Thalassoglobus sp. JC818: one gene and its partner. The protein of the gene in region 1 interacts with the protein of each later gene in a pairwise test. Links are inferred from orthologs where the notes say so. Each region holds a gene or a part of one and is shown in the gene's direction. Other genes may lie near its edges.

Evidence for each region.
Region 2: the proteins of leuS (region 1) and ligA interact in binary tests that used the Escherichia coli proteins (3 or more experiments, as listed by UniProt). The link is inferred for Thalassoglobus sp. JC818 from one-to-one orthologs.

Annotation. Positions count from the first base shown.
Region 1 is NZ_JBFEFI010000003.1:610,960-621,425, reverse strand. Bases 3,446-6,720 are described here. They hold leuS (leucine--tRNA ligase), read left to right. Parts: upstream 3,446-3,826; coding sequence 3,827-6,520; downstream 6,521-6,720. Other genes in these bases: AB1L42_RS10285 (hypothetical protein), read left to right, coding at 6,662-6,720; AB1L42_RS10295 (lysophospholipase), read left to right, coding at 3,446-3,531. In the rest of the region: AB1L42_RS10300 (PSD1 and planctomycete cytochrome C domain-containing protein), read right to left, coding at 1-2,278; more of AB1L42_RS10295, read left to right, coding at 2,665-3,445; more of AB1L42_RS10285, read left to right, coding at 6,721-7,894; AB1L42_RS10280 (hypothetical protein), read right to left, coding at 8,314-8,694; AB1L42_RS10275 (hypothetical protein), read left to right, coding at 8,810-9,379; Fe-S cluster assembly protein SufB, read right to left, coding at 9,640-10,466.
Region 2 is NZ_JBFEFI010000008.1:63,299-73,374, forward strand. What follows is about bases 3,568-6,452. They hold ligA (NAD-dependent DNA ligase LigA), read left to right. Parts: upstream 3,568-3,937; coding sequence 3,938-5,968; downstream 5,969-6,452. Other genes in these bases: AB1L42_RS19790 (AAA family ATPase), read right to left, coding at 3,568-3,742; AB1L42_RS19800 (NAD(P)H-hydrate dehydratase), read left to right, coding at 6,004-6,452. Also shown: AB1L42_RS19775 (flagellin), read left to right, coding at 1-96; flagellar filament capping protein FliD, read left to right, coding at 303-2,306; AB1L42_RS19785 (hypothetical protein), read left to right, coding at 2,382-2,801; more of AB1L42_RS19790, read right to left, coding at 2,906-3,567; more of AB1L42_RS19800, read left to right, coding at 6,453-6,858; AB1L42_RS19805 (hypothetical protein), read left to right, coding at 7,252-7,509; AB1L42_RS19810 (TetR/AcrR family transcriptional regulator), read left to right, coding at 7,609-8,235; AB1L42_RS19815 (HlyD family efflux transporter periplasmic adaptor subunit), read left to right, coding at 8,277-9,695; AB1L42_RS19820 (efflux RND transporter permease subunit), read left to right, coding at 9,692-10,076. UniProt on the Escherichia coli protein: DNA ligase that catalyzes the formation of phosphodiester linkages between 5'-phosphoryl and 3'-hydroxyl groups in double-stranded DNA using NAD as a coenzyme and as the energy source for the reaction.

The DNA of each region.
Region 1 (10,466 bases):
CAATTCCGTGACCGAAGAATTCCGACCACCAGCGATTGACAGCCACGCGAGCAACCAGAGGGTTTTCTTCAGAGACAAGCCATTTCGCGAAAGCCAGACGATCACGTTCTTCCGTTTCATCGACTGCCGTAGAAAGAGAATGAAGAACGCCAGGCACAGATGCTTCGACTGTCACCCCCGGAGACAGGAAGCTGCCCCGTTGGAAGATGTTAGTTTCCCGAACATCGTCCATCTCGACCATCACCAACGTTGTCAGCGGAGTGATGGCATCAATTTTCGACTGGATCTCCTTACGCTGTTTAACAAGCCGTCTCATCCCGCGATCTTGCGACGCGTGATAATCTGCCAGAGCAACTGACTGTTCCTCAGTCCGTTCTTTCTCAGCCAGCAATGCTTCACGAATGTCCTCCGGAATCGTCGCTGCCTCTGGATTGCCAGTCAGAGCTTGAACTCGCAAGCGACCGATGGTTCGCGATCCCCCGAACTGCTGAGAAAGTTCAAACCGAATCGTGACCGGCTTCGACTCTGTTCCTTGATCGGTTTTGTTGATCGCTTCTTCGATCAGAAAACTTGCCCAGTGTGGCTCTCCGAATTTCGGATTGATCGCCCAAGCGGTCTCAGGATCTCCATCAATCAGCCCGGCGACATCATAGTTCTTCTGAGAGAAGCTGGCTTGAGGCGTATGCAGCTTCAAAACTCGATCGTCGTCCCCTTCCGAAGTGACAGAAGCCGTCAACTCATGGGCGACGAAGTTCGGCCGTTTTGCGTCTCCGCGTCCGGGTCCTTTTCCGGGGAGTGAATCGTCCGTCAACGCTTCGATTTTGAATCCAGTGATCTCTTTCAGGTCAGTCGAGAATGAAGCAGTGTATGTATCCTTGTTGGGAGCTTCCCCGGTCAGAAGAATCGAGGAGTCGGGGAGAATGCGATAGTCCGAACCGTTCTTCGATTCGAACTTAACTGGCTCCAATACATGCCACTGCGGGACCGAAGCCAGGCTCGATCGCAGCTTGTCTTCCCAGGTTTCTTGCTCTTGGGTGAGTGCTTTCTCCCGACGTGCGATGCGAACTTCAAGCTGCTTCAATTCTTCTTCAAACTGATCCCGTTCTTGTTGTTGAAGCTCAGTAAGTGGAAGGTCCATCTTCGGCCCCGACACTTCAAACTGAACTCCCTTCCCGCCGGGTTGTACAACTTCCAAAGGGGTGTTGTTGAAGAACGCAAAAAGTTCGTAGTACTCCTCCTGCGAGAACGGATCGTACTTGTGATTGTGGCATTGAGCACATTCAAGAGTCGTTCCCAGCCAGACCGTCCCGGTCGTGTTCACCCGGTCGATGATCTGATTCGTTCGATTCTCTTCCGGATCGACTCCGGCTTCGACGTTGCAAGTGGTACATCGATGAAATCCTGTTGCGACTTTGTCATCCAGACTCGACTCAGGCAGGAGATCACCAGCAAGCTGCGCGATCGAAAACTCATCGAACGGCATGTCATCGTTGAAAGAATTGATGACCCAATCGCGATACGGCCAGATCTCTCGAAACTGATCCGCTTGAAACCCGTTGGAGTCCGCATAGCGAGCTAAGTCGAGCCACTGGCGAGCCCACTTCTCTCCGTAATGCGAAGAAGCCAATAGCTGATCGACAATCTCACGATAGTGATCGTCCGACGGATTCGCTTCGAAGGCTTCCAACACGTGCATCTCAGGAGGCAGCCCGATCAGATCAAGATAAACTCGACGCAATCGTGTCGCTGGCGATGCTGGCGGAGACTGTTGCAGCCCGGTCTCTGACTTTTCAAGAGTCGACAGCACAAACGCGTCAATCGGATTAGCGATTCGACCACTCTCCACGAGCGGAATTTCCGGTCTGGCTGGAGACTCGTATGCCCAATGCTTTGGAGCTTTCACCGTCTGCGGCCAAGAAGCGCCTTCCTGAATCCACCTCTTGAGTAGCTTGATCTGATCATCTTTGAGCGGCGGACCCTCAGGCGGCATTCTTTCGAATTCGCCTGCCGTAATTCGCAGAATCAATTCACTTTCGGATGGCTCCCCAGCCACGATTGCAGGCTCGCCGGAATCATTCCGCAGAAACAGGTCATCCCGCCCAAGAAAACGAAGACCTCCCTCTCTCGCTTCCGAGCCATGACAACTCTCACAGCGGGCTTGCAGAATCGGCTGAATATCACGTTGAAAGTCGACAGGCTTCGCTGTGCCGGGATCGGCGACACCATAGCTGCCAATTAACAAGATTGCGGCAATTCCAAGCAGAAAAAGTCTGATCATCGGCGGGGTGCCCCAGGGGATGATTTGATTGGGGGATCACGAGATGCACAACGCGAGACCACTCCGTGCATTCTTCGGGAGGACATCAAAATTCGCACCTCAAATTTACGACATTTGATACGAAGTTCCAACTGATTCTGCCGATCCTTTATAGGATGGCTCGAAACGATGATTGTTACCGATGACAATCTCGGAGAATCCTCCAACTCAGCAGTGCATCCTCGCCATTGATTTGGACTGATTCATTCAAGAAATCGCAGCTTGCACCAGAACGAAAAAGTTCAGTGGATTGCATCGAGACCGTGAAAATGGTCTGTTTTGGGGATGAGTCCTGAGAGGATCTCCGATTCGGAAGTTCGTCGTGTTCGATTGTTGAAAGGAGAAGGATGTCTCTGAACCGAACCGTTGAAACCGAATTGACGACCGAAGACGGCCACGCTTTGCATGTCGTCGACCATCAGGTTCCTTACGGTCAGGGAACCGTTCTTCTCGTCCACGGCCTCGGAGAACACAGCGGCTGCTACGGGCACATTGTCGATTTGCTGAACTCCGTCGGGCTCAGCGTCGTCCGCTTTGACCAGCGCGGCCACGGAGTTTCAACCGGAACACGCGGCCACATATCGACTTACAACGACTACCTGAACGATGTCTCTCTCGTTGTTGACCACCTTCTACACGAAGACCCGTACCGGCTAATCACACTTTTCGGTCACAGCATGGGGGGCGGAGTTGTCGCGAATTGGTGTCTCCGCAGGATGCCGGACCAACTCGAAGATCAGATCACCGGAGCGATTTTGTCGGCACCATGGTTCCGCCTGGCGACTCCACCATCAGCTTTGAAAACGAATCTGATTCACGGTGTTTCACTCGTCTGGCCAGAATTCAGCGTCCCAACCAGCATTCGAAGTCAGGAGCTCACGCGGTCCGAAGAGATTCTGGAGAAACTCAGAAACGACGAATTGAGGCACAATCGGATCACAATGAAGACCGCCATCGAGTGCCATCAGGCAGGGGAGTGGGCTCTGCAAAACGCTGCACAATTCCCGGTTCCCGTCCTCGCTTTCCACGGTACGTCAGACGTAATCACCTCGTGCGAAGCAACTTACGAGTTCTGCCAAGCAGCTCCAGCCGCGAGATTTGTCCCGCTCGATGAATTCATCCACGAGCCACACAACGACCCCCGCTGGCGAGAGATCTTCAATCACGTCATCGACTGGACCCTCAAGCGCTTCCCCCGCTCACTCGCTGCCTGAGATATTTTTCACTCTGAAAACCGGCTTTCACTGAATGCTGAAACACCTCGACGCATTCGCTTGAGATATATTGCTCAGTTTTGCTCGCAGTGGGAACTCTTCCGCGCGACTCGCTCTACGTCGCCCCAAAAACTGCCCCGCTGGCAACCGAAGAACACATGAATTTCAGTTGAATCGCGATTTGCTTAGGAAGTCAGTTCGTGAGATCGTTGTCTGTGACTGGTGACCGGATCACTCTTGCGCTCTACACTACCGCTTTTCTGCACACGCTCACCGCACAAACTCGACTGAAGATATGTCTCGCTACGAACCTCGGCACATTGAATCCAAATGGCAAACCTACTGGGACGAGCACGAAACGTTCGTGACCTCAAATGAACCGAAAGAAGCCAGTCAGGGGAAAATGTATGTGCTCGACATGTTCCCTTATCCATCCGGATCAGGCCTGCACGTCGGTCACCCGGAAGGTTACACCGCCACAGATATCGTCTGCCGCTTCAATCGCATGCAAGGCAAACACGTTCTGCATCCAATGGGATGGGATGCGTTTGGCCTCCCTGCAGAACAGCACGCGATCAACACTGGGACTCACCCGCGCGTCACAACGTACGAGAACATCGACAACTTTCGCCGACAGTTGAAGATGCTCGGCTTCAGCTACGACTGGAGCCGTGAAATCTCCACCACGGACGAAGATTACTACCGTTGGACGCAGTGGATCTTTCTTCAGCTCTACGACACCTGGTACGACCCAGAAATCAGCTGGACGGATCAGAACGGAACCAACCGCATCGGGCGAGGGCGTCCGATCTCAGAGCTGCCGATCCCGGAAGAGGTTTCCAAGCAAGACAAGCAGACGATCCGTGACTATCAGGACCAGCATCGCCTCGCCTATCAAAGCAACGCTCCAGTCAACTGGTGTCCCGCACTCGGAACCGTCCTCGCGAATGAAGAAGTTACCGCCGAAGGCTTGAGCGAACGCGGTGGCCATCCGGTCGAACGTCGGGCCCTTCGACAATGGATGCTGCGGATCACCGCGTATGCTGAGCGACTCATCAACGACTTGGAAGACCTCGACTGGTCCGAATCGATCAAGATCCTCCAGCGGAACTGGATCGGGAAAAGCGTCGGTGCGGAAGTCGACTTCTTCGTTGAACTCCCTTCGAATTCCGAAGCGACAACTTCGACCACATTCGAAGAATGGAAGTCCGCACGCAAAAGCTCAGGACTTCCACAAACTCCCGAGGGCAACGTGTTGCGGGTTTACACGACCCGTCCGGACACACTCTTCGGGGCGACTTACATGGTGATCGCTCCCGAACATCCACTTGTGGATAAGATCGTCACAGACGAAAAACGCTCCGAAGTCGAAGAGTACCGTCGACGCTCCGCATTGAAGAGCGACCTCGATCGCACGGATCTCGCGAAGGAAAAGACGGGTGTCTTCACCGGTGCCTACGCGATCAATCCGGTCAACGGTGAGAAAACTCCGATCTGGATCGCCGACTACGTTCTCATCAGCTACGGAACCGGGGCCATCATGGCGGTCCCCGCCCACGACGAACGCGACCTCGAATTCGCTCAGACGTTCGACCTGCCTGTGATTGAAGTTGTCGATTCCGGCAGCGATGACGTCGAGAACATTGGCTTCACCGGTCAGGGCACAGCCATCAATTCCGGAGAGTACAACGGAACTCCGACGCAGGAGTTCAAAGAGAAAATCACGCAAGACCTGCAAGCTGCCGGTCTCGGAAAACAAGCGACCAACTACCGATTGCGCGACTGGCTCTTCTCCCGGCAGCGTTATTGGGGCGAGCCGTTTCCGATCTGGCACGAACTCGACGCGGAAGGCAATCCGACTGGAAACATTCGCACGGTCGAAGAAAGCGAACTGCCCGTCACCTTGCCGGACATGGACGACTTCAAACCGAAAGGCACTCCGGACCCGCCCCTCAGCTGGGCTCCCGAAGAGTGGCTTTATTCGGTCGCCGAAGATGGAACTCGCCTCAAACGTGAAACAAACAGCATGCCTCAATGGGCCGGCAGCTGCTGGTACTATCTGCGTTTCGCCGACAACAAAAACAACTCGAATTTCATCGATCCGGAACTCGAAAAATACTGGCTCCCCGTCGATCTTTACATCGGCGGTGCAGAGCACGCCGTCCTGCATCTTCTTTATTCACGCTTCTGGCATAAGGTCCTGTTCGATCGCGGCCACGTGTCGTCGGTCGAACCTTTCCAGAAGCTCGTGAACCAGGGAATGATCCTCGGCGAAAACAACGAGAAGATGTCCAAGTCGAAAGGCAATGTCATCAATCCCGATGATGTCGTCCGCGAATATGGAGCGGACTCGCTCAGATTGTACGAGATGTTCATGGGGCCGCTGGAGCAAGTGAAACCGTGGAGCATGAAAGGCGTCGAAGGAGTCTATCGATTCCTCGGACGCGTCTGGCGACTGGTCACTGACGAGCATTCCGAAGAGGTCAAACTCAGCCCGGCCGTTCAAGACGTCGCCATGAACGAAGAGCAGGAGAGAGTCCTGCACAAGACGATCAAAGGTGTCACCGAAGACATCGAGAAGCTCAGCTTCAACACCGCGATCAGCAAAATGATGGAGTTCACCAACTTCTACACAGGCCAGGATGTGCGACCGAAAGAGGCGATCCAATCGCTCGTTCTCCTGTTGGCACCGTTCGCTCCACACATTTCAGAAGAGCTCTGGCAACTTCTCGGACACTCCGATTCGCTCACCTACGCTCCGTGGCCTTCGTTCGATGAATCGAAAATCGCGGAAGCGGAAATCGAAATCCCGGTTCAGGTGAACGGAAAGGTCAAAGCGAAAATCCGAATTCCTGCCGAAGCTGATCAGGCAGTCATGCAGAAGTCAGCCGAAACGAATGAACTCGTCCAGAAGCAACTCGAAGGAAAGCAGATCGTGAAGGTCATCTGTGTTCCCAAACGAATGGTCAACTTTGTCGTCAAAGGTTAGCCACTTCGCAATTGAAGAACTCATTGAAGCCCGAATGGGTTGTCAAAAGATTTCGCAACTGCAACACACGACGGAGACAAACCGTACAGGAGAGTACGAGCGTTCATGGCCATGAATCACAGCATGGTGTAGGATCGAAAAATGATGCATCGACCACTCACGACAAAAGCGACACGCCCCATCACTCAAGCTTTCACTTGGGGATTGCTCAGCTTGATGTTGTGTTGGTTTGGTTGTGAACGAACGCAGTCGCCGAATGATCAGCTGATCGGAAGCCCGATCGTCTCTTCACAGCAGGATCAAGCTGTCGTCGCGAAACCGGGAGTCCCCGCCACACGACCAGTTCGCCCCTTCGTCGTTGCAGAACCAGTTGCTCCGTCGAGCCAGTTTGGCGAACTCGACCTGTCGACGCTGGAAAGCGATCTGCTCGCAGCTGGCGCCCGACAAAACGCCGCCGACGGGAATTACGACGACGCTGTTCAATTGCAGTACTGGTCCCATGCCCAAAGCGAGGGGTCTGAAGGGGCTTACAATCTCGCCTGTTACTATTCACTCGCTGGCAATGTTGAAGCGAGTGTTTATTGGCTGCTGGAGGCAGCGGAGAAGGAAGGCGTCGACGCGGATTGGACGAACGACGATCCTGATCTAACGCTCGTCCGAAGTGACCCACGTTGGAGCAAGCTTCAGCGATACTTGTCTCAGTACGGAGAGTACTGGAAGACCAGCGGGCTCACCGAATACTCACTGATTCTGCCGTCGAACTATCAACCCACTGAACCGATTCCCATTCTGATCGGGCTGCATGGAATGGGAGGACGGGCCAAGAACTTCGTCAACACCGGCTATCAGGGACTCGCTGACGAAATGCAAATCGCCATCCTCGGCATCAGTGGCCCCATTCCCCTCGGCCCAAGCAGTTTCGTCTGGACTGAAGACCCACAACAAGATGAAGCCAGAATTCGCAAAGCACTCGAGAAAGTCAGCCCCAAGCTGAAAGCCGCCCCCGGCCAGCTTGTGCTGTTCGGCTTCTCTCAGGGAGCCATGGTCGCGGCGGAAATCGCAGCCAGACATCCGGAGGACTTTTCGGGAGCACTCATTATGTCTCCCGGCGGTAACAACGATCCAGCGACTCTCTCTCTTCACCCCAAGGCTAACCACACCCAGCAAGGGTACGTCGTCACCTGCGGAGCTGAAGAGATGCTTGGGAACATCGCAATCACTCGCTTCTACGCCCAGGACCTGAAGCGACTCGGGGCTCGTGTCGAAGCCATCGAGTACCCTGGAATGTCCGAACATCAATTCCCACCAGACTTTGCAGATATGCTTCCGCAATGGGTCGACTTCATTCTGGCAGAAAACAGAGCGACCAACTAAGCCTCACTGTCTTAACTTCTTATTAAGAGACTCTCTGCGGACCATTCGTCGTTCGTGCCAACCGTCATCGAAGTGCGCAACCGTTTGTGTTCGGTTCGACACATGCAATGTCAAAATGACGGCGCACGAACCCGCAAAATGGCAAAAACTGCTGATAAAACCGAATGGCACAGCACATGCCTTTCCTCTGAGCGACCTCAAAAACGAGACACAGAACACTCAGCAGGGAATCAGGCCATGAAAACTCTCGTCCTCACCGCAACATTGATCACTGCCGTCACCGCCAGCGAATGCGACGCTCAATCTTTCGACGCCAAGCAACTGTTCAACCAGTTGTCCAATTCCAAATCAAAAAGCTCCAACAACTTCTTCTCGAAGGTCAAATTCGGCACACAACACAATCCTCCGAAATGGACAGGTCACCCTCCGAAGCACCCCCCACACAATCCACCGAGATTCGACCCGCCGAAGTTCAAACCTCCACACATTGAACCACCAGTGTGCATCACACCACCGCCGAGGATCATTCCTCCCCCAGTGACAATTGGACCACCCCCGAGGATCATCCCCCCACCAATTTGCATCGATCCACCACCACGAATCATTCCTCCACCGGTCTGCATCACGCCTCCGCCGCACATCATTCCACCCCCACAAATCATCCCTCCTCCCGTTTGCATTACACCTCCACCAGTCATCGGGCCTCCGAAGTGTGTGATTCGCCCTTGCCCACCGCCAAACCCCGTCTGCGTTATTCGCCCTTGCGAGCCACACCGGCCTGTTTGCACGATTCGCCCCATTGAAACGGTCTGCGTCGAAAAGAAGCCTTGCGGATGCGATCATGACTGCCATTGTGCGACTCCCTGCCAGTGCCACCCAGGCATCGGCCAACCAGCGGTTCCAGCTTCGCCAATCGTGGAATTGACCGACGTTTACTCAGGTCAGGAGATCGCACTCGAAGGAACTGGCTTTGGAGCAACACCAGGGTCAATCGTCCTGAAAATCGGGGGAATGTCTCTCGGAACACAAGTCACTCGATGGGAAGATGCGATTGCGACTGCACAACTTCCAACTCTCCCAGTGACCGAGCCAGTTCCCGCAGAAATCGTCGTCATGGGCCCGACCGGTGAAGTGCTCAACACACTCGGCGTTCGATACTCCGTCAACACAGCTACGGCACCCGTTGCCAGCGCTCCGGCAACTGCTCCTGAATCTGTTGTTGTGAATCCAGGGCAGACGATTTCCATCGACGGACAAATCGGACAACAGCCAGGTACCGTCCTGCTGGTCATCGGCGGAATGAAGCTGCAAGCCAATGTCGAAAACTGGACACCAGAGCAGACAACCGCCGTGTTGCCTTCGCTCCAGATCTCGGAACCTGTCGACGGAGTCATTCAGATTCTGACAGCCGAGCAAACAGTCGCAGATGAAATCGCTGTCGTCGTGGCACCTGCCACAGGCAAGACAGTCGCCTCACGCCAGTAGAGCAAGTTGCTCTTTCCTGTGCACTCGCTTGCACGGTTTCACAAGTTAAAAGGCCGTGCTTGTTCGTGCGAGATTGTGCACAGAAAATCCAAGAATGCGCTATAGCGTTTGAATTTCTCACCTTCGCTGGGAAGACCATTCAAACGATAAAAAACACGGCAAGCACATCTCATTGAAGTGCTTGCCGTGTTTGATTTTTTCTGCGATCGAAGTTCAGAGAGAACTGCAACCTGTCACATTAAGATCGGCTGGAAGCGAGTTTAACCAACGCTGCCTTCCATCTGCAGTTCAATCAGACGGTTCATCTCGACGGCATATTCCATCGGCAGCTCTTTGACGAGTGGCTCAATGAAGCCGGTCACGATCATCGCGGAAGCTTCCGCTTCAGTCAGACCACGGCTCATCAGATACAGAAGCTGTTCTTCAGCAATCTTTGAGACCGAAGCTTCGTGCTCCATCGCGACGTCATCTTCCTCAACTTCGATGTAAGGATACGTGTCGCTTCGGCTGTGTGAGTCGAGGATCAAGGCGTCACAGACGACGTTGCTTTTACAGTCTGTCGCCCCTTTCTCAACTTTCGCCAGCCCGCGGTAGCTGCTTCGTCCGCCGTCTTTACTGATCGACTTCGAGATAATTCGACTCGAGGTGTGCGGAGCACAGTGGACCATCTTGGCACCAGCATCTTGATGCTGTCCTTCGCTCGCGAAAGCGATCGAAAGAGTTTCGCCACGAGCACCCGGTTCCATCAGGTAGATGGCTGGATACTTCATCGTCAGCTTGGACCCAAGGTTTCCGTCGATCCATTCCATCAGAGCATCGCCGTATGCCATCGCTCGCTTGGTGACGAGGTTATAGACGTTGTTCGACCAGTTCTGAATCGTCGTGTACCGACACCGTCCTTTGCGCTTGACGACAATTTCGACAACCGCAGAGTGCAGCGAGTCCGAACTGTAAGTCGGAGCAGTACACCCTTCGACATAGTGAACGTTCGCACCTTCATCGACGATGATCAGGGTCCGCTCGAACTGCCCCATGTTCTGGGTATTAATTCGGAAGTACGCCTGCAGCGGGAAGTCAATGTTGACCC
Region 2 (10,076 bases), on another replicon or contig:
AACTTCACTCAGCAGCAAGTTCTTGTTCAAGCCGGGACTGCTGTGTTGGGGAATGCAAACCAGTTGCCGCAGCTCGTCTTGTCTCTCCTCGGATAATCCTTCACCCCACTTATTCCCCTCGACCCGTCATGAAATGGACTTCGTGGACGGGTCGGTATTTGGGGAGCACCAAAGTAGCTGCATTGAATTTATAGAACACTGAGTAGCAAATGATTAGAGAACGACAGCTTTAGTCAGTGATTTAATTATATCGTCGAGTCAGTTTCTCTGAACAATCATACGGGTTCGAACAGGTCGCCAGCATGTTGACAATTGATGGACTGATCACCGGGATTGACACGGAGTCAATCGTCAACGGTCTGCTTGAAATCCAGCAAACGCAGATTGACCGATTGAATGTTCGCCGTCAGGACGCAATTGCACAACGTTCCGCCTACGACTCCCTGGAAGCGCAGCTATTGGCTCTCCAATCCGCATCGACGCGATTAGGCCAAGGGGAACGTCAACTTTTCCGAGCGAGAACCGTTGAGGTCAACGACGAAAGTGCTCTTTCAGCCACCGCGACTTCGAATTCGACGATCGGCTCGTATCAACTGACAATCAATTCACTGGCCAGGGCGCATCAGGTCGTCTCAAACGGATTCGAAGAGGCTGACTCAGCCATCACCGAAGGGACTCTCAGCCTGCGTGTTGGATCGGGAGCCGAAAGTACGATCACGATCGATTCCTCTAACAACACACTGCAAGGACTTGTTGATGCAATCAATCTTTCAAATTCTGGAGTCGATGCATCAATTATCCATTCCGACTCTGGCGGGACGACTCCTTACCGGATCTTTCTCAGTGCGAAGTCCACCGGGACAGCAAACTCAATCCAAATCACCAACAGTCTGGGAGCAACATCAGGGTCGGCAACATCTCCAACATTCGACTTTGATAACCCAGTGCAGGCCGCGACAGGTGCTGAAGTGCAACTAGGAGATGGCCCGGGAGCGTTGACGATCAATCATTCGACGAACCGGCTCGACAACGTGATTCAAGGGGTGACGATTGATCTGCATCGAGCGGATGCCACAAAGCCAATTGAAGTCCGAGTCGCTCGGAACACCGAACCTGCATTCGAAGCGATCACGGAGTTTGTGGACTCTTTTAATGGGCTCATGGAATTCACGGATAACTTAGTCCGATACAATGCCGAGACGGATGAAGCTGGCTTATTGAACGGCGACCGTACGGCAATTTCAATTCAGAACGAGATTCGAACGCTCCTGCTTGATGTCGTCCCAAATGTTGGAAGCCATGCAAATCGACTCTCGGCTTTGGGGATTTCAGTTACCGATCGCGGCAGGCTTGCCGTGAACTCCGGTCGGCTTCAATCTGTGCTCGCGGGCGAAGACGCTGAGATTAGCGATCGAGATCTGATCCGACTGATTACACTCGCTGGCGACAGCACTCATCCTAATGTCAACTTCCTGCTGGGATCTTCAAGAACTCTGCCCAGTGACTCAGCTTATGAAGTTGATATCACTCAAGCTGCTGAACGAGCTGTGATTGCAGGAGACACCAGTATTGGAGCTTCGACAAATATTCACTCTGCCAACAATACTCTTCGTCTTAAAGTCGACGGAGCCACTGCAGACATCACTTTGCAGCCCGGCGACTACACCGCCGCCGAATTGACAGATCTTCTTGAAAGAACCATCAATCAACAATCTGATCTAACCGGGCGACAAGTTTCGGTCTCGCTCGATTCCTCTGGCCAGTTGAGAATTCAATCTGACAGCTTCGGGTCAATTTCTGAGATCGCAATTCTCGATGGAACAGCACTGTCGGAACTCGGACTGACTCAGACCCCGAGCGATGCCGGTGTTGATGTCGCAGGTCAATTCATAGTGAATGGACAAGTCGAAACAGCCACAGGTCGCGGTCGCTTGTTAATCGGGAACGCGGACAACGCCAACACGGGCGATCTTCAACTTCGTGTGACTCTGACACCCAATCAGGTCGTCGCTGGAACAGATGCGGAGGTCACGGTGACGAAAGGCATCGCGTCCCGACTCGGGGATCTGATCTCACGACTTACTCGAAGCGAGTTCGGTCAACTCGAGACAGCACGTGAGTTATACGACCGCAGAATTCTCACCATTGAAGAAACAATCGAACGCCAGCAGTCCCTCTTCGACGAGCAACAACAGGATCTCATCGCGCAGTTCGTTGCCTTGGAGTCCTCAATCAGTGAACTGCAGAACACGAGCAGTTTTCTGGCTTCACAACTGGCGAGTGTTTCGCAACTTAAGTTCTCGTAACGAATTCTTCGAACGAACACTCTTGAGAAGACTCGTTCAGCCCCTCCCCTCTCGTAGAATGAAAAGACGTTCCGAATGCCGCACTACAGCCCCTATCGCTCATCGACATTTCGAGACTGGACGCGGATCGACATGCTGTTGAGTCTGTACAGCGCCGCTGAAGAGACCCTCGTTTCGATGTCGGCTGAATTGGATGCCGGAGAAACGATTCTTGCCGTTCAATCACAGATCAGAGCGATGAAGCTGCTCGTCTGCATCCTCGAAGGTATCGAATCCGAGAAGAACGAGATCGCCGCCCAGATTCAACAACTCTGCCTGTATATGATTGATGAAGTGGCGCAGCACACGTCGGATGGAGTCGCGAACGCCCTCAAAGTTCTCAGACCATTACACCAGGGATTCCAAGAAATCCGAGAAGAAGCCATCGAGCTGGAATCAGACGGAACGATTCCAAAACTCGGCCCGATTCAAGAGACGACTCTCGCAACCGGCTAAGCTTCAATCGTGCATCCTTCGCACTCTGTTCCTGCGAACGAAGCTTCATCACCGCTGTGAATCGAACGGCGCAACCAATTGACTCTGATCGGAAAACATTCCAATCAGGCGGCCTTTTGTGAGGGTTGTTGATCCGTGGAACGCTTTTGCTGTTCGGCGGCGATCACTTCCATCACAAGGTTTCGATAATCCTGCGATCCCGATGATGCTGGATCGTATTTGAAGATTGAGGTTCCGTGACTCGGAGCTTCTGCGAGCTTGATGTTTCGTCGAATTTTCGACGCGAACACTTGAGCATTCGCCCACGGTGCTTCGGGATCGCTCTGTTCAAGGAAGAACATGAGATCATCCGTCACGTCCGCAGCGAGCCGAGTCCCTGTCTCATACAAACACAGAACAACCCCTGACACGCGCAGTTCTCGATTGAGGCGACGAGTCACGAGTGCGGTTGTTTCGAAGAGTTTTGAAAGTCCCTGCAGAGCGAAAAAGTGCGGCTGCAGTGGAATGAAAACTTCGGTCGCGGTCGAAAGAGCATTGATCGTGAGAACGCCCAGCGAAGGCGGACAATCCATCACAATGTAATCGAATTTCTCGCTGGCACCCGCCGCTGCAAGTGCCTTGCGAAGCACGAACTCTCGACCATCAGCATCGACGAGTTCCAACTCGGTGGCAGCCAAATCGATATCTGCGGGTGCCAACCAAAGATTTTTCTCAACGAGTTGGATCACCTCAGTGAACGTCTTCCCGCCTGCGAAAACCTGGTAAATCGAATTGGTCCCGCCAGCAACGTCGATTCCAAGATGGAGCGACGCATGAGCCTGGGGATCGAGATCGATCACACAGACCCGCTTACCTTGCTGCGCAAGTCCGGCAGCAAGATTCACACTCGTGGTGGTTTTGCCGACACCACCTTTTTGATTCATGACAGCGATGACTCGCATCCGTGCGCCTCGATTTTCGCTGGAAACTTCTAAAATTGATGACTGACCGCAGTGAGATCGCAATTCCACGTGAACTGGCAGAACTTTTTCGCCGAGTGCTACACTCTCCCAAGCATTGCACGTCGCAGATGTTTGTTCCGGCGGAATTCTGCACTATATCTCTGTCTCCATATTGCTGAAAGATGAGTTCTTCAAATGAGCGACCTCCCCCGGAACGAAGTGCAGAATCTGCGAGAGGAGATCAGACGACACAACCGCCTGTATTACGTCGAGTCAGCCCCGGAAATCACAGATCGGGAATTTGATCAACTTCTCAAGCGACTCGAAGCACTCGAAAAAGAATTCCCGGAACTCGATTCTCCCGACAGTCCCACTCACAAAGTGGGAGGAGGACCGATCGAGGGCTTCGAAACCGTTCCGCACCGCTTGCCGATGCTCTCGATCGACAACGTCTTCTCAATTGAAGGAGTCCGCGAATTCGATCAGAGAGTCCGGAAACTTCTCGACGTCGAAGAAGTCAACTATTCGGTGGAATACAAAATCGATGGTGTGGCTCTCGCACTGGTGTACGAAAATGGTCGACTCGTCAGAGGAGTGACTCGCGGTGATGGTCAGCGGGGTGACGACATCACACATAACGCGATGACGATCGGCGGAGTCCCTTTGAAACTCGACACCGATCATCCACCCGCTCTGCTTGAAGTCCGGGGAGAAGCATATATCGCCAACTCTGACTTCGTGGAACTGAACAAAACTCAGGACTCTCTGGGACGGGAAGCTTTCAAGAATCCCCGCAATACGACCTCAGGCGCACTCAAGCAACTCGACCCGAAACAGTGCGCAGCCCGACGTGTTCGCTTCTTTGCTCATGGAGTCGGCGCCTTCGACGGAGTTCAATTCAGCGATCATCAGGATTACCTCAGCCATCTACGAAACTGGGGCATCCCGACGACACCACAAGTGCAATCAAGGCAGGGAATTGACGCCGCACTTGAACACTGTCAGACGATGATGGAGAACCTGCACGAACTCGACTTCGAAATTGACGGGTTGGTCATCAAAGTCAGCCCATTCGCCGATCGGGAACTCCTCGGAAACACCTCGAAGAGCCCCCGGTGGCTGATCGCTTATAAATGGGAACGTTATGAAGCGACGACACAGATTGAACGTATCGAAATTCAGGTTGGAAAAACTGGAACACTCAGCCCGGTCGCTCACTTGAAGCCGGTAGAGATCGCAGGCACAACCGTCTCTCGTTCGAGTCTACACAACCGAGATGAACTGGAACGCCTCGGAGTCATGATCGGTGATCATGTTGTCGTCGAAAAAGCCGGCAAGATTATTCCGCATGTTGTCCGAGTCGAGGAGCACCTCCGAACCGGCGATGAAATTGCATTCGTGTTTCCCGAAAGCTGTCCCGTCTGTAATTCTCCGGTCATGCAGGACGAGGGAGGCGTTTACATCCGATGTGTCAATCCAGCTTGTCCGGCTCAACTTCGAGAGAGTCTTCGCTATTACGCTTCTCGGCAGGCCATGGACATCGACGGCATGGGAATCAAGGTCATCGAACAACTTCTTGATGCAGGCCTCGTCGAGGGATATGCAGACCTCTACAAGCTTCGGGAACGCCGCGAACAACTCTTAAATCTCGATCGCTTCGGTGAGAAATCTGTCGACAAACTGCTCGACGCGATTGATGCATCTAAAGACCGCCCGCTCTGGCGATTATTGACCGGTTTGAACATTCGGCACGTCGGCCGCAACAACAGCCGGGTTCTGGAAAATCGCTTTGGAACAATCGACGCGATCCGTTCGCAGACAGAGGAGTCGCTCGCCGAAGTTCACGAAATCGGACCGGTCATCGCTCAATCCGTTCATCAATTCTTCCACTCTGATTTCGGACTCGACATTATTGAACAGCTTCGCGAATGCGGACTCAACTTCGGAACCGAAGTGAAAGAATCGGATCTCCAGAACTCCGCCGAAGCCCCCCTTCTCGATGGAAAGACGTTCGTCGTCACCGGCACTCTCGAGCATCACACACGAGATGAGATTCACGAATTAATCCGACAGCATGGCGGAAAAGCGTCGAGTAGCGTCTCCAAAAAAACATCGGCCCTCATCGCCGGAGAACAAGCCGGTAACAAACTTGAAAAAGCTCAAAGCCTCGGAGTGGAAATCATCTCCGAAGTCGACTTCCTAAAGTCGATCGGCAAATCTCCTTAGGTTCCGATCGAGCAACAAGCCACACAGGAGCAGCAATGAACGACTCCTCACCACCGAAACCGCCTGCAAGACCGAAGACTGGCCACAAGGGAACCTATGGGCGGGTCATGATCATCGGCGGCTCTTTCGGAATGAGCGGGTCAGTCTCTCTAACGGGAGTCGCTGCGCTCCGTTCAGGGGCTGGGCTCGTTTTTCTGGCTGTCCCGCGTTCAATCGTCAGCATCGTCGCTGCTTTCGAACCATCGTACATGACGATCCCACTCCCCGAAGATGAGTGGGGAGTCATCGATGGCTCTGCAATTCAACAACTCATTGAGGAGGCAGAAGGAAAGGACGTGATTGCTCTCGGTCCGGGACTCAATCAGTCTTCGGAAGTCGATGAACTCGTCACCACGATGTATCGAACAACTTTGCAACCAATGGTTGTTGACGCCGATGGCCTCAATTCTCTCGCACGATTTCCAGAACAACTCTCCGAACACAACGGGCCCCGCGTTCTGACACCTCACCCCGGCGAATTCGCTCGCCTGACAGGTCAGAGCATCGATGCCATTCAAGAAAACCGGGAGGCCTCTGCCACACGATTCGCCAGAGAGCATGATCTGACTCTGGTCCTCAAGGGACCTGCCACCATCGTGACCGACGGCATTCAGACCTACGTGAATACCAATGGCAATTCCGGAATGGGGACTGGCGGAACTGGTGATATTCTGACCGGCATCATATCCGCTCTCATCGCTCAGAAGATGTCTCCGTATTCAGCAGCCAGCTTCGGTGTCTACTTGCACGGACTAGCTGGAGACCTCGCTGCCAATGAACTGACAGAGCCCGCAATGATCGCTTCCGATCTGCTTCGTTTTCTACCCGCTGCGTGGAAGCAAGTAATCTGACCAAACGCGTCGCGCGGATCATCCGGATAATGCAAGTTCTTCCTCACGAATTGAGTCAGCCTGCAACGGTCACGCACATTCTCCATTCCTCCTGTGCTCCGCGGACAGAAATATCGTCACTGGCAACCCATGCTGCTCATACCACCTATTTCACACGTCGATGAAGTGAGAGCGACCACTTCAAATTGTCACGGCAAGCGTGCAGCAAACCATCCAGGGAATTAAAAGCAGCGACAACTAATGTTGTTCGTGCCCGGTTTTAGCTTCAACCTGCCCTGGTGTTGGTGTTCGCAGTCATTTTTGACCAACCAGCTACTACTCGTTGAAATCGTCCCCAACCCATTAGTCGAAAAGTCTGGCGTCAGGTCGCCAACCCTCGGAGATTTTTGCGTCATGTCTCACATTGATGACGACCACTCAAGTGCAACCGGGAGGCGGTCCATTTCCTCACTGGTTGCATCGTCTCCGGGCATCGCGACTGCTTCTCTTGAAGAGAAATACCAGCACTGGCAAAGCCTGTGGAATTCCAAGCAAGAGGTTATCGATTCTCTTCTCGATGAGCTTGAAAAGACCATGGAGATGTCACAAAGACTTTCCACCACTTCACTTCGGATCATCGACACGAATTCCGACCACTCGGAAAGCGTTTGAACCCAAAGCGTTCCAAGTCTCCTGAACACAAAATTCATCGGACTGATCTTGACGAAAACGTGTCTCTGTAATAATTAGTTTGTACGTAACAACAAACTAATGAGAGAATGGGTTTTGGTTCGACCGCGAACGATCAGCGATGAACAGATTCTGGAGACCGCCAAACGGTGCTTTCTAGAACATGGACCGTCCGTATCGACCGACGCCATCGCCGCCGAACTTGGCGTTTCCGGACAAGCTCTTCTCAAGCGATTTCACAACAAACAGGAATTGCTGATCGCGGCTGTTGGTCCCTGTACCGCAAAGACCTGGACCGATCTTGTCGAACGTGGACCGGATGACCGCCCGTTCGAGATTCAGCTGCGCGAAATCCTCGACGAACTTGCCATCTTCTTCGTAGACGTCGTGAAACGGATGAACGTCTTGCGGTGGAGCGGTGTCGACATCCACGAATTGATGAGTCAATTCGATGAGCCCCCGCCGGTGCGGGATTTACGAATTCTGTCTGGCTATCTCGAGCGAGCCGCAGCCAAAGGATTGATTCGGCCTGTCGACTACTCAGCAACGGCAATGCTCATTCTGACTTCGATGCATGGCCCCGCCATGCTGACGGAGATCCTCGGTTCAAGCCCCACCGGGCACACGCAGAGCGAATACGTTTCTCATTTCATCGACACACTTCTTCACGGTTTGATCGATCATCCATCTTCGGAAAAAGACACATGATCTCTGCTTCGCTGTCAATCAGACGTCCGAGCGGTCGAATCGTGCGACTGTTCGTTAATGCCCTCGCCTCGGTGATGATTCTCGCCATTGGGGGATTCACATTTTTCGTCTTCGGCCAGAAGCCGGAAATCCCCAAAGAACCCGATCGCGACGGAGATGGAGCAGCACTCGTCCGCACGGTCGAAGTGGAACAGTTTGACGGCCAATTTGAGATCAACCTCGACGGAGAAGCTTCGTCCTACCGCGTCTTGACGATCGGCACCGAAGTCGAAGGACGCATCATCAAAAAGTCGGAGAAGGCCCGCAGCGGTCAGTTCGTCAGCGAGGGAGATTTACTCTTTCAGATCGAAGACATTTCCTATCGCCTGGAAGTCGATCGAATTCAAGCGCAGCTTGCTCAGACAGATGAGGAAATCCGAGCCCTCAACGTCGACATGGACAATCAGGCCACGCTGATTTCCCTTGCCGAAGAAGACCTCGAACTCAAACGCCGTAATTTGCAGAGAGTCGAAAGGCTGCGGCAACGCGAAGCGACGACAGACACCGATCTCGATAACGAACGCGCCAAAGAACTCGCCTCTCGAAATCAATTGCGAGTCCTTCAAAATGAACTGCGTTCAATGACGCAGCAAAAGCAAACCAAACTCGCCAGCCGCGAAGTCATTGCCGCAACACTCAAACAAGCGGAACTCGACGTCGAACGATGCCGCATCGTTGCTCCAATCACCGGACGAATTGTGGATGAAATCGTTGAAGAAGGAGACCACGTTCAAGTTGGAACGGATCTCGTTCACATCAGCGATGGAAGCCGCATGATCATTCGGTGCGAGCTGGAAGCGGCCCAACTGGCATGGATCTGGGAACAGCAAACAGCGGGAGTTGCACAAGCAGCCCCCTCTGATGAACTGACAGCGATCGATCCCATCCGACTCAAGCCGGTTCCGTGCGAAATCGTCTATGAATTTGGCGGTGTCGAAACGATCTGGTCGGGGATGCTCGATCGCTTTGAAGGAGCCGGGCTCACGAAAGAGACTCGCACCTTTCCGTGCCGAGTGCTCGTCAGTGATCCGGAACAGACTCGTGTCGAATCATCGCAGGGTGCAAAACTCAACTTTCGTATCCCGACACTTCTCAGCGGAATGTATGTGACGGTTCGAATTCCGATTTCGATCACCTCTTCGTTGATGTCCGTTCCCATTGAAGCAGTCCGTCCCGGCGGAAAGCTGTGGGTTTCACGAGATGGCCAATTGCAGATTCTTCCCGTGACTGTCGCCCGCACAATCGCAGATCGAGCGATCATTCGTGACCTTACCTCCAACCTCTCTGTCGGAGATCGCATCGTCGTTTCCCCGCTGGCAGCCGTCGCGGACTCAATGCCGATTCGTGAAGAACAAGCTGCCGAGTCAGCATCGCTCGATTCAGAATCCCTTGCACCAAGCAGTGACGAGAACTCCCTATGAAGTCGATGGTCGCCTGGGCAATTCAACACACTCCCACCATGAACTCCATCATGGTCGTGGTGCTCTTCGTCGGGATGTTCGCTGGTTGGCAACTCCGGCGAGAAGAGTTTCCCCAGTTCGAACTGGAAATGATTCTCGTCTCCGTTCCCTATCCGGGTGCAAGTCCGGAAGAAGTCGAATCGGGCATCTGCCAGAAGATCGAAGAAGCGATTCGCTCTGTTGATGGCCTGAAGAAGGTGACATCAGTCGCTCAGGAAGGAGCCGCCAATATCGTCATCGAGGTCGAAACGAGCGTCCCCAGTGTTCAAAAAGTCCTCAACGAAATCCAATCGGAAATTGACCGCATCCCCAGCTTCCCCGACTTGGCCGAAGAACCGGAGG